DNA from 2 places in the Lysinibacillus sp. FSL R7-0073 genome. Region 1 is predicted to be linked to the other one. Evidence: a T-box and tRNA genes for the amino acid it is inferred to sense, from the RefSeq annotation. Region 1 holds a T-box; the other holds one or more tRNA genes.

The links. A T-box is a leader RNA that pairs with one kind of tRNA and senses whether it is charged. The one in region 1 lies ahead of tyrS (tyrosine--tRNA ligase), so its partner is inferred to be a tRNA-Tyr.
Region 2: it has a tRNA-Tyr gene. The T-box ahead of tyrS (tyrosine--tRNA ligase) is inferred to sense a tRNA for this amino acid. The anticodon was not compared.

Annotation. Positions count from the first base shown of each region.
Region 1 covers NZ_JBBPAS010000001.1:3,093,535-3,100,818, forward strand. Annotated here, with positions in the region: gene comGA (competence type IV pilus ATPase ComGA) at 1-464, opposite strand, end outside; gene MKY88_RS15370 (helix-turn-helix transcriptional regulator) at 790-1,500, shown strand; gene MKY88_RS15375 (DUF2626 family protein) at 1,618-1,860, shown strand; gene MKY88_RS15380 (MBL fold metallo-hydrolase) at 1,918-2,562, opposite strand; gene MKY88_RS15385 (DUF2759 domain-containing protein) at 2,732-2,911, shown strand; gene tyrS (tyrosine--tRNA ligase) at 2,979-4,193, opposite strand; T-box leader at 4,323-4,563, opposite strand; gene MKY88_RS15395 (LTA synthase family protein) at 4,692-6,587, opposite strand; gene MKY88_RS15400 (YqgQ family protein) at 6,867-7,076, opposite strand; gene MKY88_RS15405 (5-formyltetrahydrofolate cyclo-ligase) at 7,069-7,284, opposite strand, start outside.
Region 2 covers NZ_JBBPAS010000001.1:4,554,728-4,562,011, reverse strand. Annotated here, with positions in the region: rRNA gene MKY88_RS22965 (23S ribosomal RNA) at 1-2,341, shown strand, start outside; rRNA gene rrf (5S ribosomal RNA) at 2,454-2,569, shown strand; gene mbcS (acyl-CoA synthetase MbcS) at 2,679-4,256, opposite strand; tRNA gene MKY88_RS22950 (tRNA-Asn) at 4,523-4,599, shown strand; tRNA gene MKY88_RS22945 (tRNA-Glu) at 4,711-4,785, shown strand; tRNA gene MKY88_RS22940 (tRNA-Val) at 4,858-4,933, shown strand; tRNA gene MKY88_RS22935 (tRNA-Tyr) at 4,952-5,035, shown strand; tRNA gene MKY88_RS22930 (tRNA-Gln) at 5,050-5,124, shown strand; tRNA gene MKY88_RS22925 (tRNA-Lys) at 5,137-5,209, shown strand; gene rocF (arginase) at 5,395-6,300, shown strand; gene sigW (RNA polymerase sigma factor SigW) at 6,434-6,997, shown strand; gene MKY88_RS22910 (anti-sigma factor family protein) at 7,011-7,284, shown strand, end outside.

The DNA.
Region 1 (7,284 bases):
TTACCAGATCCTGTCGCCCCTGTAAAAAACAAAAGGCCTTGTCGATTCTGTACAAGTTCCATTAATTTGTAGGCTGAGCTTTTAAAAAAACATAAGGAAGTTAGTGGAAAAGAATGATTTTGGAGAAGTAAGCGGATAATGAGGCTTTCTTTTAAAAATACGGAAGGCAGTGTAGATACTCGAAAAGCATATGGCTGTTGTTCCATTGCCTTTTGGAATGAGCCGCTTTGAGGTTTACGACGCTCACTTATGTCTAATTGTGCCAGAAACTTATAATAGGAAATCATCCGTTCCGCAAGATCGTTTGGTAGTTCACCTGCATGAAGAAGTTTGTCATATTTCCGAAAATAGATCCGATAATTTATATTGCTTGGCACCAATAATAAATCAGTTGCACCAAAATGATAGGCTTTTAGTAAAAGTTGCTCACATTTTTGTTCAACAACTATTTCAAAATTCTGCATATATGCACCCCTCTTCTAGTTCATTCGAATATGACCGCGTATTCGTTATTTCCTAGTATAAATAGGATCTTCTTACGAAGAAAGCCCTTTTCTGAAAATAAAAATTTGTTATAAAATTTCCTATCATTCATGTTTTTTGCTATAAAAATGTGGATAAAGTGCAATTTCCCACTAAAATAGAAGATCAATACATGAAAAAATTAATATTTATGCCGAAATGAACTGTATCTTTTTCAATAATGGAATATAATAGAATGAACATGATTATTTTCCTAACACTTGGTAGACGAACATAATTTTATAAAAAACTAATGAGGTGAAGCATATGATCCATCCATTGAAAATTACCAGCACTTTAGCTGATGAAACAAGATACTCTATTTATGAGTACATATTGAAAGAGAAAAAAACAGTGACCGTCCAACATATTGCTGATCAGTTTGGCATCCATCCAAATGTCGCTCGACTTCATTTAACAAAGCTTTCAGAAATTAATATTATTTCCGCAGACTATGTGAAAACGGGTAAAGGTGGTCGACCTGGACGCGTGTATAAGGCTTCTGAGAAAGGCGTATCATTAACTTTTCCTAGACGTGACGAAGAGCGTTTACTGAAATGGACAATTCAATTAGTGGAAGAGCTTGGACCATCTGTCTTAGAAAAATGTCAGGAAATTAGCTATCAAGATGGCTATCAGCAAATGAAACAAAATATAAACGCTGAATTGACAATCAATAATTCCCTTTCCTTCGACGAGAAGCTTCAACTATTAACTGACAATGCCGCATTAATCGGCTATGTTCCACAAATTCAACAAACAGAGCGTGGCAAAAAGGTTATATTCTCCATTTTTAATTGTCCATTCCAAGAGCAACTTACAACACATTCGGATATTGTCTGCTCATTACATGAATCCTATTTAAAAGGGCAGCTAGATGCGTTATATTCAAACAATGAATTTGTGCAAATTGAGAGTATGATACATAATTGCGATTTATGTAAATATGAAATAAACGTGACAGAAATCGATAGCTAGTTAAAAAATCCATTTGTTTGTCACAAAGACTGAGAAGTTCCAGTTTACAGACACCTTTCCTATCATTTATAATGAGTAAGAGATTATTGTGTCGTGGGCAAAAGGAGGGGAAATTTCATGGATAATATGTATAAAGTTATGGCATTCTGGACAGGTATTTTTGCCGTTATGTTCTACCTTGGTGGTATGAACGAGGTATCGCTATTATTCTTAGGTAATACAGGTTTATTCTTATTATTAGGCTTCTTAAACCTTTCAGAACGTATGTACATGTACATTTTCGGAGCATATTTAACTGTATTCTTCGCTGGCTTCACGTACTATACAACATTCATTCACGTACCTGGTGGCGGTCATTAATACAACTAAAAAAGCGTATCTCATTAACGAGATACGCTTTTTTTAACGCATGGTATTTTAAAATCCATTTAAAAACGGGTTTGTTTCCATTTCTGCACTGACAGTTGTATAATTTCCATGACCCGGATATATGATTGTATCCTCAGGTAATGATAATAATTTGTCATGAATAGATGCTAATAATATTTTGGAGGACCCACCAATTAAATCTGTCCGTCCTACACCCTGTTCAAATAATGTGTCTCCCACAATCGCAAAGCCGTCATTTTCAAATACATAAGAAATGCTACCAGGTGAATGTCCTGGTGTAAATACAGCTTGAAACACAAAGTTGCTCATTTCAAATTGTTGCTCTTTTTTAATGATAGTGTTTTGATCTGGTGTAGCTACCCTATAATCTGGTAATGCAGCATATTTACTAGAGCCATTCTTTTCTGGATCTCCTAGCCAGCTAACCTCTTTTTCATGGATCCACACAGGTACATTAAATGTTTCCCTTACGGCATCCACCGCACCAATATGGTCAAAATGTGCATGCGTTAAAAAAATGGCTAACGGTTTTAAACCATTGCTTCGAATTGTTTTAATAAGACGCTCCGCTTCTTCACCTGGATCAAATACGATACATTCCTTGTCTTTATTCGATACGATATAGCAATTCGTTTGGACTGGACCAAGAGAAAAACTACGTACGTTCATCATAGATATCACCTCATTTTTCTATTATACAGGCTTTGCCACAATTTGACGATAAATGTTCATAGTTTGCGCTATAATAGTTCTCGACAAAAACAGGTAGAACGATTACAATTAAGGAGGAATATTGTTTACGACATTCATTTTCTGATGTCGAAAGGAGTGTCTATTTTTAATGAACTTATTAATGGTTATTTTTGGTCTAGTAGCGATTTTAGCTGTAGTTGGTACATTCCAAGCAATTAAAGAAAAGAACCTTTTAAGCGTTGTTTTCAACTTATTAAGTGCTGTCGTTTTTGGATGGTTTGTCATCATGACAATCGTTCATAGCGGGTATCCACCAAAATTACACTAAAATTTAGACAGAAAAAAGAGCAGTCTCTATTAGAGATTGCTCTTTTTTTCTTGGACATCCTCCCATTTTACTTATTTAATTTTAGAAATCTCTTCTTACCAATTTGCAGGACATCCTCATTCATTAATACTTGAGATAGATCATCCACAGCAATTTTTTCTCCATTCAATGAAACCCCATTTTGTTTAATTAGCCTTAAAAAATCACTTTTACTCTGAATAAATTGGATAGAAATTAATTGTGGAATGATATCCGCTATTCTTTCTTTATCAATTTCAAGTAGCAATACAGGAATATTATCAGGAATAACTTTCTTTTGGAAAGCAGCTTCAAAATAAGATTTTGCATCCATCGTAGCAGCATGACCATGATATAAAGCTGTCACTATTTCTGCTAATTGTAATTTTAAATCACGTGGGTTCTCTCCATTTTGCAGCCTTTCTTGAATGGCTTGCACTTGAAGTGGATGCTCATCTGTCGCTAATTCAAAATATTTAATAATGAGCGAATCTGGTATTTCCATAATTTTTTTAAACATAACTTCAGGTGCTTCATTGACACCAATATAATTCCCCAAGCTTTTACTCATTTTTTCAATGCCATCTAATCCTTCAAGTAATGGCATAAAAATAGCAATTTGTTTTTCTAGCCCTCGATGCCTTTGTAAGGTGCGTCCCATGAGAATATTAAACGTTTGATCGGTCCCCCCTAATTCGATGTCAGCTTTTAATTCTACAGAATCATACGCCTGCATGAGGGGGTAGAAAAATTCATGTACGCCAATTGGAATTTGGTGGTGGTACCGCTTTTGGAAGTCTTCACGCTCCAAAATACGGGCAACAGATGTAGTGGCTGCCAGCTGGATGACTTCTTCAAACGTTAATTTTGCTAACCACTCACTATTGAAACGGACAATCGTTTTCTCTTCATCTAACACTTTAAAAATTTGCTCACAATACGTTTTGGCATTTTCCTTCACCATTTCATCACTTAACGCTACACGTCCCTTAGACTTTCCGGTAGGATCACCAATACGACCCGTAAAATCGCCAATGACAATGACTGCATGATGCCCTAAATCTTGCAGCTGTTTAATTTTTCGCAACACGACTGCATGCCCTAAATGAATATCTGGTGCGGATGGATCGAGCCCCAATTTAATTGTTAAAGGCTTTTGCTCTTGAAATGAGTGCTCCAATTTTTTTAGTAACTCGGGTTCATCAACAATTTTGTCTGCACCCTTTTTAATAATAGCTAACTGCTCCTTTGGTGTTAAAAACATACAAAACATCTCCTTGTAATATTAAAAAGTTAATATTGCAAGATCTATAAGAGTTTCTGACAGGACTGCTGTCGCCCCTAATTTGGCAATAAGAACGTCCAGATGCAAAAAACGCCCTTAGGATTAAATCCTAAGGACGTTCATGAACGTGGTACCACCTTTTTTCGAGAGCTACTCAAATAGCACTCCTCCATTAGTACAGCCGCAGCGATACTATTGCAATGATTACGGATGCAAACCCGTCGTAGCCTACTAAAATTTCGGTACGCAGCTCCAAGATGTATTCACTTTAATATCCCTTGCGCCTCTCAGCTACCGGCTACTCTCTGTCAGTTTTATTAAAGCTACTTGTTCTTTTCCATGCCTTTAACTCTTATACTCCGAAATGTGAAAAACAAATCTTCGTTATGCAGATATTTACACTAATTATAATCACTTCAACAAATTTGTCAATTGTGCAAAGTAAAAGAGAGATCTCATGGCGAGATCTCTCTTTGTTTACTTAACGGATTCTTGTTTTAAATTACCTGTCTTTTCATCATAGAAACGAAGAAGGTCTCCATTGATGATGGCGTCAGAATTTTCAAGTTCCATAGTTGCACGATCAGCGTATGGCTGACATGGCTCCACTTCTATTTCTTCACCTGTTGATTTATCATAGCAAGCTTCTCCCGCATACACATATTTATCTGTGATAAAGCGTCCGTCACGGAACACTACAAAGTTTTCATGTTCTGGAGAGAATAAATCCGCACCCATTTGCATATCTTTTGACGTTTCAATACCAAGCAGGTGTAAAATTGTTGGACGTAAATCCATTTGTCCAGCCATTTCAGTCATCTCTTTACCATCGTCAGATCCTGGAATATGGATGAATAAAGGTACTTCCTGTAACAATGCATTATCAAATGGTGTTATTTGTTCTTTTCCTAAATATTGTGCCATTGCTTTATTATGGTTTTCTGATATACCGTAGTGGTCACCATACATAACGATAATAGAATTATCATAAACACCTTGATCTTTCAATTGTTGGAAGAAATCTTTTAAGGCTTCATCCATATAGCGTACTGTTTGGAAGTAGCGATTTAATGTTCCTGAGTTTGAGTCATATTCAGGAATCATAATATCTTCCGGATCCAATGTAAATGGATAGTGGTTCGTTAACGTAATAAGTCTTGAGTAGAATGGTTGTGGCATATCTTTCATTAATGCTGCAGATTGCTCTAAGAATGGAGTATCTTTCATTCCCCAGTTCACAGCTTGCCCTTCTTCTACTGTATAAGAATCGATATCGTAGAACTTATTAATTTTTAAAGATTGATACATGATGTCACGGTTCCAGAACGATTTATTATTTGGGTGCATGACATTTGTAAAGTATCCATTTTCCCCAAGGCGTTCTGCCATTGAGTTATACGTATTTCCACCATGCGTGAAGAATACTGCTCCACGTCCTAAACCAAACAATGAATTTTCTACGATAAACTCAGAGTCAGATGTTTTTCCTAAACCTGTTTGGTGATAGAAGTTACTGAAATAATACGTATCTTTATCTTTTGTTAAAGAGTTTAAGAATGGCGTAACTTCATGACCATTCATGTCATTGTTAATGACAAAGTTTTGTAAAGACTCCATAGACACAACAATTAAGTTGCGACCTTTATATTTTCCAAACATTTCTGGGTTAACTGCTGCCTGATTAGAGCGAACATAGTTGTTTACTTCAACTAATTCACTACCGTCCGCTAACGCACGTTGGGCAGATGATTTTGTTTGAATATAAATATCATACAAATGGTAATTGTACGTACCAATGTTTTTTACAAGTAATTCACGGTCAAAACTACGTGTTAATAATTGTGGACGCTCTGTTTCAGCTAAACCTAAGTTTAAGAATGACATAGCGATTGCCAGCACAAAAAATGCACGGCGGAATTCCACATTAACTTTAAACGAATTTTTCATTTTTGGTATAAATTTATTCGCTAAGATTAAAATAAGTACATCAACAAAATACAAGACATCCCATGGCTCTATTATTGCTGCTACTGATGTTCCTAAGTCACTAAAATTACTTGTTTGGAATAATACTGGTAGGGTAATAAAGTCATTATAGAAACGATAGAACGCTACATTTCCATATAGGACTATTGATAAAATAATGCTGACTGTAATTAAATAACGATTTCTAGCTTTTGCTGATTTAAAGAAAAGTGCTAAACCATACGTAAATAGCAAGAAACTTAATGGGTTAATAAACAAAATAAATTGTTGCATTGCATTTTCAATTTTCATCTCAAAGCTCGTGTGGTAAACAATGACCGTTTTGATCCAAGTTGCTATAATTGCTAGTATCATAAATGAATGTTTAGGCCACTTTATTGATCTCATTCCTAACATCCTCCCTACTTCCTTACAAAAAAATAATAATTTTTTACATTTTGTTACGGAAACAAAATATATCTTAATCCATTTTTTACAGATAATCAACACATATCTTTTGGAAATTTTACTCTCCTCGCTCGTATATGCACCAGATATCTATATATACGTTTTACATTGTAAAAAGTTTCGTAAAAACATAAAAACAGCGGAAACCCACTGTTTTTAAGAATATTACATACATGTTACATTAAGTTTACAATACCCCATTACATTATATTTCAAACATTACTTTTTATTCTCTTCCATACGAAGTCTTGTTGTTTCTTGTCGAATTAGTAATAATGCCATTTGGTAATCTTTTATGTCTAGTACATTCGCTTTATAGAGCTCTTTTATTTCATCCTCCATTAACATCAAATCGCCAATAGGGTCCCGTGTATAAATATAAGTACCATAAGTTTTCAAGAGTTCATAAATATCTAACATTTTATCCATTTTCGTTCGCTCCTCGATGTGCTAGACAGTCAATACGTTCTGTCGGTGTCACTATGATGTCTACAGGGCAATCATGTTCTTCAGTAGGAACACGATTAACGATCTGCTCGTCAAAAAGTAATGACATCAATTTACCCTTTTTATAGTTTAATATATAGCGATCATAATAACCACCGCCATACCCTATTCGATAGCCTAACCGATCAAA
Region 2 (7,284 bases), 1.5 Mb from region 1:
GTTAATGGGTGATAGCGTGCCTTTTGTAGAATGAACCGGCGAGTTACGATTACGTGCGAGGTTAAGCTTTAGAAGGCGGAGCCGCAGCGAAAGCGAGTCTGAATAGGGCGAAATAGTACGTGGTCGTAGACCCGAAACCAGGTGATCTACCCATGTCCAGGGTGAAGGTAAGGTAACACTTACTGGAGGCCCGAACCCACGCACGTTGAAAAGTGCGGGGATGAGGTGTGGGTAGCGGAGAAATTCCAATCGAACTTGGAGATAGCTGGTTCTCTCCGAAATAGCTTTAGGGCTAGCCTCGTGATGAGAATACTGGAGGTAGAGCACTGTTTGGACTAGGGGGCCATCCCGGTTTACCGAATTCAGACAAACTCCGAATGCCAGATATTTATACACGGGAGTCAGACTGCGAGTGATAAGATCCGTAGTCAAAAGGGAAACAGCCCAGACCACCAGCTAAGGTCCCAAAGTAATCGTTAAGTGGAAAAGGATGTGGCGTTGCACAGACAACCAGGATGTTGGCTTAGAAGCAGCCATCATTTAAAGAGTGCGTAATAGCTCACTGGTCGAGTGACGCTGCGCCGAAAATGTATCGGGGCTAAACGATTCACCGAAGCTGTGGATTGACATCTACGATGTCAGTGGTAGGAGAGCGTTCTAAGTGCGTTGAAGTCAGACCGGAAGGACTGGTGGAGCGCTTAGAAGTGAGAATGCCGGTATGAGTAGCGAAAGACGGGTGAGAATCCCGTCCACCGTATGACTAAGGTTTCCTGAGGAAGGCTCGTCCGCTCAGGGTTAGTCGGGACCTAAGCCGAGGCCGATAGGCGTAGGCGATGGACAACAGGTTGATATTCCTGTACCACCTCCTCACCGTTTGAGAAATGGGGGGACGCAGTAGGATAGGGTAAGCGCGCTGTTGGTTATGCGCGTCCAAGCAGTAAGGCGTGTGTGTAGGCAAATCCGCACACTGTAACGTTGAGCTGTGATGGCGAGTCCGTATGGACGAAGTTCCTGATTTCACACTGCCAAGAAAAGCCTCTATCGAGGTGAGAGGTGCCCGTACCGCAAACCGACACAGGTAGTCGAGGAGAGAATCCTAAGGTGTGCGAGAGAACTCTCGTTAAGGAACTCGGCAAAATGACCCCGTAACTTCGGGAGAAGGGGTGCTCTTGAGCGTGCAAGCGCATGAGAGCCGCAGTGAATAGGCCCAGGCGACTGTTTAGCAAAAACACAGGTCTCTGCAAAACCGTAAGGTGACGTATAGGGGCTGACGCCTGCCCGGTGCTGGAAGGTTAAGAGGAGTGGTTAGCGCAAGCGAAGCTGCGAATTGAAGCCCCAGTAAACGGCGGCCGTAACTATAACGGTCCTAAGGTAGCGAAATTCCTTGTCGGGTAAGTTCCGACCCGCACGAAAGGCGTAACGATCTGGGCACTGTCTCAACGAGAGACTCGGTGAAATTATAGTACCTGTGAAGATGCAGGTTACCCGCGACAGGACGGAAAGACCCCGTGGAGCTTTACTGTAGCCTGATATTGAATTTTGGTACAACTTGTACAGGATAGGTAGGAGCCAGAGATCTCGGAGCGCCAGCTTCGAAGGAGGCGTCGGTGGGATACTACCCTGGTTGTATTGAAATTCTAACCCATGCCCCTTAGCGGGGCAGGAGACAGTGTCAGGCGGACAGTTTGACTGGGGCGGTCGCCTCCTAAAAGGTAACGGAGGCGCCCAAAGGTTCCCTCAGAATGGTTGGAAATCATTCGTAGAGTGTAAAGGCACAAGGGAGCTTGACTGCGAGACCTACAAGTCGAGCAGGGTCGAAAGACGGGCTTAGTGATCCGGTGGTTCCGCATGGAAGGGCCATCGCTCAACGGATAAAAGCTACCCCGGGGATAACAGGCTTATCTCCCCCAAGAGTCCACATCGACGGGGAGGTTTGGCACCTCGATGTCGGCTCATCGCATCCTGGGGCTGTAGTCGGTCCCAAGGGTTGGGCTGTTCGCCCATTAAAGCGGTACGCGAGCTGGGTTCAGAACGTCGTGAGACAGTTCGGTCCCTATCCGTCGTGGGCGTAGGAAATTTGAGAGGAGCTGTCCTTAGTACGAGAGGACCGGGATGGACACACCGCTGGTGTACCAGTTGTCTTGCCAAAGGCATCGCTGGGTAGCTATGTGTGGACGGGATAAGTGCTGAAAGCATCTAAGCATGAAGCCCCCCTCAAGATGAGATTTCCCATTACGCAAGTAAGTAAGATCCCTCAAAGACGATGAGGTAGATAGGTTCGAGGTGGAAGTGTGGTGACACATGGAGCTGACGAATACTAATCGATCGAGGACTTAACCAAAAAAAGTTTGAAGCATTCAATGAACCGTTTATCCAGTTTTGAAAGAACAATTCTTTCAAAAAAGAGAGCTTCTAGACACAGCAATACGCCGTGTATGGAAGGTCGACCATAGTCTAGTGATGATGGCAAAGAGGTCACACCCGTTCCCATACCGAACACGGAAGTTAAGCTCTTTAGCGCCGATGGTAGTTGGGGGCTTCCCCCTGTGAGAGTAGGACGTCGCTAGGCGCAAAAAGTCGCTACTGATACACTCAGTAGTGGCTTTTTTTCTGTCTAAAATTCCAAAAAGTAGATAAAAAAGGAGGCATTTCATTCAACGAAATGCCTCCTTACTATTTTAAACAGTTGCTGCTCGTAGTTCGATACGACGAATTTTCCCAGATGTTGTTTTTGGTAACTCATCGATAAAGACAATACTACGAGGATATTTATAAGGCGCTGTCAGTGCTTTTACATGCTCCTGTAGCTCCTTGATTAGTTCTTCTTCATTGTGTCCCTTATAGCCATCCCGTAAGATTACGTAGGCTTTGACAATATGCCCTCTAATTTCATCTGGAGCAGCGACAACGGCACACTCTTGTACAGCATCATGTTTGTTTAAGGCATCTTCCACTTCAAATGGGCCAATAGTGTAACCAGATGAGATAATAATATCGTCGCCCCGACCTTCAAACCAGAAGTAACCATCTTCATCACATTTTGCTTGATCACCTGTAATGTACCATTCACCTCGGAATGCCGCTTGTGTGCGCTCAGGCTCACGATAATACTCTTTAAACAAGGCTGGTGATGATTTGTGTATGGCGATATCGCCAACCTCGCCAACAGGTGCCTCATTGCCTTCATTGTCGATAATACGGACAATATTACCTGGAGTTGGGACACCCATGGAACCAGGTCGTAGCTCCGTATTTTCCAAAGTACCAATGAGTAATGTATTTTCAGTTTGACCATAACCATCGCGGACTTTTAGACCAAATTGATTCTTAAATGTTTCAATGACCGGTCTATTTAATGGCTCACCAGCAGAGACAGCGCTACGAAGAGATGATAGATTATAGTCATTTAAATTCTCAAGTTTCGCCATAATACGATATTCAGTTGGTGTGCAGCAAAGAACATTAACTTTTTCATTCTGCAACAGCTGAAGATATGTTTTTGCATCAAACCCACCATGATAAACAAAGGCAGTTGCTCCCAACATAATGGTAGAGAGGAACGGACTCCAAATCCATTTTTGCCAGCCTGGAGCTGCAGTTGCCCATACTAAGTCTCCTTCACGTACACAAAGCCACTGTGCAGCCGCTGTTCGAATATGCGCGTAGCCCCAGCCATGAGAATGAACGACACCTTTAGGCTTGCCTGTTGTTCCAGAAGTATAAGAAAGGAATGCCATGTCATCACGTTTAGTAGCAACAGCAGTAAATGTATTTGGCTGAGAGCTAGCCAATTCATTTAAAGAAGACCAATCTCCTGTAGCTGTTCCGATGACCATTTTGTTTTTTAAAGCATCTACAGAAGGCGAAATTTTGTCTACTTCATTAGTGAATACTTCATATGCGATAACAGCACTAGCAGAAGAATGCTCCATACGATACTCTAAATCACTTGCGCGTAACATTTCTGAACAGGAAATAGGAACAATACCCGCTTTTAAACAGCCTAGGAAAACAAAATAGGCCTCTGGTAGACGAGGAATAATAACTAATACACGATCTCCTTTTTGAAGCCCTTTCTTCGTAAAGGCATTAGCGTATTGATTCATTTTTTGAACAAGTTCTACGTAAGTAACGGTTTGTCTCTCTTCTTGTGTATTTAACCAACGTATGGCTTGGCGTTCACTATCTTGCGAAAACTTTTCTAATTCCTCTGTGATGTTATAAACATCCGGTGCAATTAAATCCTCTATTACCATTTGAACATTCCTCCCCCTAAAATGATAGAAAATTCATAAAACTATTTTTATTTTAACAATTGCAATAATATACAGCAAGAATATTTAATACACAAAATAGAAATTTTAGATTTAATAGAGAACTATTATGGTTTCTAAGTAATATTTAAGAAGGCCTCGACAAAAAAATATAATATTTTACACAAATGTGTTGCATTATTTCGAATGCTTGCTATAATAATAAATGTACTTAAGAGGTCATCTAAGATCGATTTGAATAGTATTGTTCCGAAGTAGCTCAGTTGGTAGTAGCACCTGACTGTTAATCAGGTTGTCGCAGGTTCGAGTCCTGCCTTCGGAGCCATTTTTTTGCTCATTTTTAAGATGGTTTTATACATAAAAAAATGTAGAAAAGTGTTGCAAGAATGTAGAAATAGTGTTATTATAATTCTTGTCTTGTTTAAGACATAAGTTTGGCCCCTTGGTCAAGTGGTTAAGACACCGCCCTTTCACGGCGGTAACACGGGTTCGAATCCCGTAGGGGTCACCATTTAAAATACATCATCATGATGTACAGGCTTTAAGAAGAAAATAAACTGTGATATAACACACCTGTTTCTATGGAGGATTAGCTCAGCTGGGAGAGCATCTGCCTTACAAGCAGAGGGTCGGCGGTTCGAGCCCGTCATCCTCCACCATTATTCTTGTGTTATTTCGGAGGGGTAGCGAAGTGGCTAAACGCGGCGGACTGTAAATCCGCTCCTTAGGGTTCGGCGGTTCGAATCCGTCCCCCTCCACCAGTTTTATAAATGATTGGGGTATAGCCAAGCGGTAAGGCAACGGATTTTGATTCCGTCATGCCTAGGTTCGAATCCTAGTACCCCAGCCATTTTTCTTTTATGAGCCATTAGCTCAGTTGGTAGAGCATCTGACTTTTAATCAGAGGGTCGAAGGTTCGAGTCCTTCATGGCTCACTTTTATAGAATAAAATATATTCAAAAGTGATATAATAAATACAGATAACTAATCTCTTACTGAAAACAGTAGGAGATTTTTTTATGCTATTTGCAATTGAATAAATATGCACATTTATGTTGAGTTGAGCCAAGTAGTAAGTAGGCTTTACAATAGTCTTATAACTTTTAGGGGGTATAAAAACATGAATAAACTTAATATTTCTATTATTGGAGTACCAACAGATTACGGACAAACACGCCGAGGTGTAGATATGGGACCAAGTGCTATTCGTTATGCAGGCGTTGTTGAACGTTTAGCAAGTATTGGACACGAGGTACAAGATCAAGGGGATATTCGTGTTAGTCAAAAGCATGCAAACGCGGCAGTAGATGAAAAGTTATTGAATTTAGAGGAAGTAGTAGAAGTTAGTACGGCTTTAGCTAATAGCGTACATGATGTAGTCGAACAAAAAAAATTCCCACTTGTATTTGGTGGAGACCATAGTATTGCTATTGGGACACTTGCAGGATTAGGAGAACATTATAAAAATCTAGGTGTTATTTGGTATGATGCACATGCAGATTTAAATACACCTGAAACTACACCTTCAGGCAACATACATGGAATGCCTTTAGCAGTTAGTATTGGGCTTGGGCATGAACGTTTAGTTCAAATTCGTAATAATGTGCCCAAAATTAAGCCAGAAAACGTTATTATTATCGGAGCTCGTTCTGTAGATCCAGGTGAGCGTGATTTGATTCGTGAACAAGGAATTAAAGTGTACACTATGCATGAAATTGACCGACTTGGCATGACGCGTGTTATGGAAGATGCACTTGCCTATTTAAAAGAGCGCAATGTTGATGGATTACACCTATCGCTTGATTTAGATGGACTTGACCCTCTTTATACACCAGGGGTTGGAACACCAGTGCCAGGCGGAATTACGTATCGAGAAAGTCATTTAGCGATGGAAATGTTACAAGAATCAGGAATGTTAACTTCAGCAGAGTTTGTAGAAGTTAATCCGATATTAGACGAGAAAAATACAACAGCAAATGTAGCTGTTGCTTTAATGGGATCATTATTTGGAGAAACTTTAGTTTAAAGAAAAATTTTCAAAAAATTGCCTGTAGCCACATTGCATAAAAATCTTTTGCTATAATTGAAATAAAACGAAACTTTTCTTATCGGTGGGTCGTATAGTATAAGACAGTTGTAAAGGTGGAGAAGTCAACACAATGGATGCGTTAGTAAATAAGAGAATAAAACAAGTGCTTAAAGGCGATCAAAACGCATTTGCCGATATTGTGAGTCTCTATCAGCACAAACTGTACCAAGTATGCTATCGAATGTTAGGTAACAAACAAGAATCTGAAGATATTGCTCAGGAAGCTTTTGTTCGGGCATATATGAATTTGCATACTTTTGATCAGAAAAGAAAGTTTTCGACGTGGCTTTATCGCATAGCGACAAACCTCTGTATAGATCGTATTCGGAAAAAGAAACCGGATTATTATTTAGATGCAGAAGTAGCTGGTACAGAAGGGCTTGATATGTATTCACAAATCGCAGCAGACGACCAGCTACCAGAGGAGCAGTTAGAGCAAATGGAGCTGCAAGATCGCATTCAATACGAAATTGGACGTTTGCCGGATAAATACCGTTCGGTTATAGTATTGAAATATATAGAAGAGTTATCGTTGCAAGAGATTAGCGAGATTTTAGATATGCCGCTTGGAACGGTGAAAACGAGAATTCACCGCGGACGTGAGGCATTACGTAAGCAGTTAAACAATCTGTAGGAGGGGGAGCGTCATGAATACTTGTCCAGAGCATATAATTGATTATATGCATGATTATTTAGACGGTGACATTAGTCGTGAGCATGAGCAAGAGTTAAAGCAACACTTGCATACATGTAATGATTGTAAACAGTTGATGCATGAATTGAGTGAAACAATCGCCTTTGTGAAGAGTGCTTCCCATATTACAGCGCCTCCGGATTTTGAAGCAGCAGTAATGGCTCGTTTACCAAAACCAAAAAGTCGAGTAGGCATACAAAAATGGATACGCCGACATCCATTTTTTG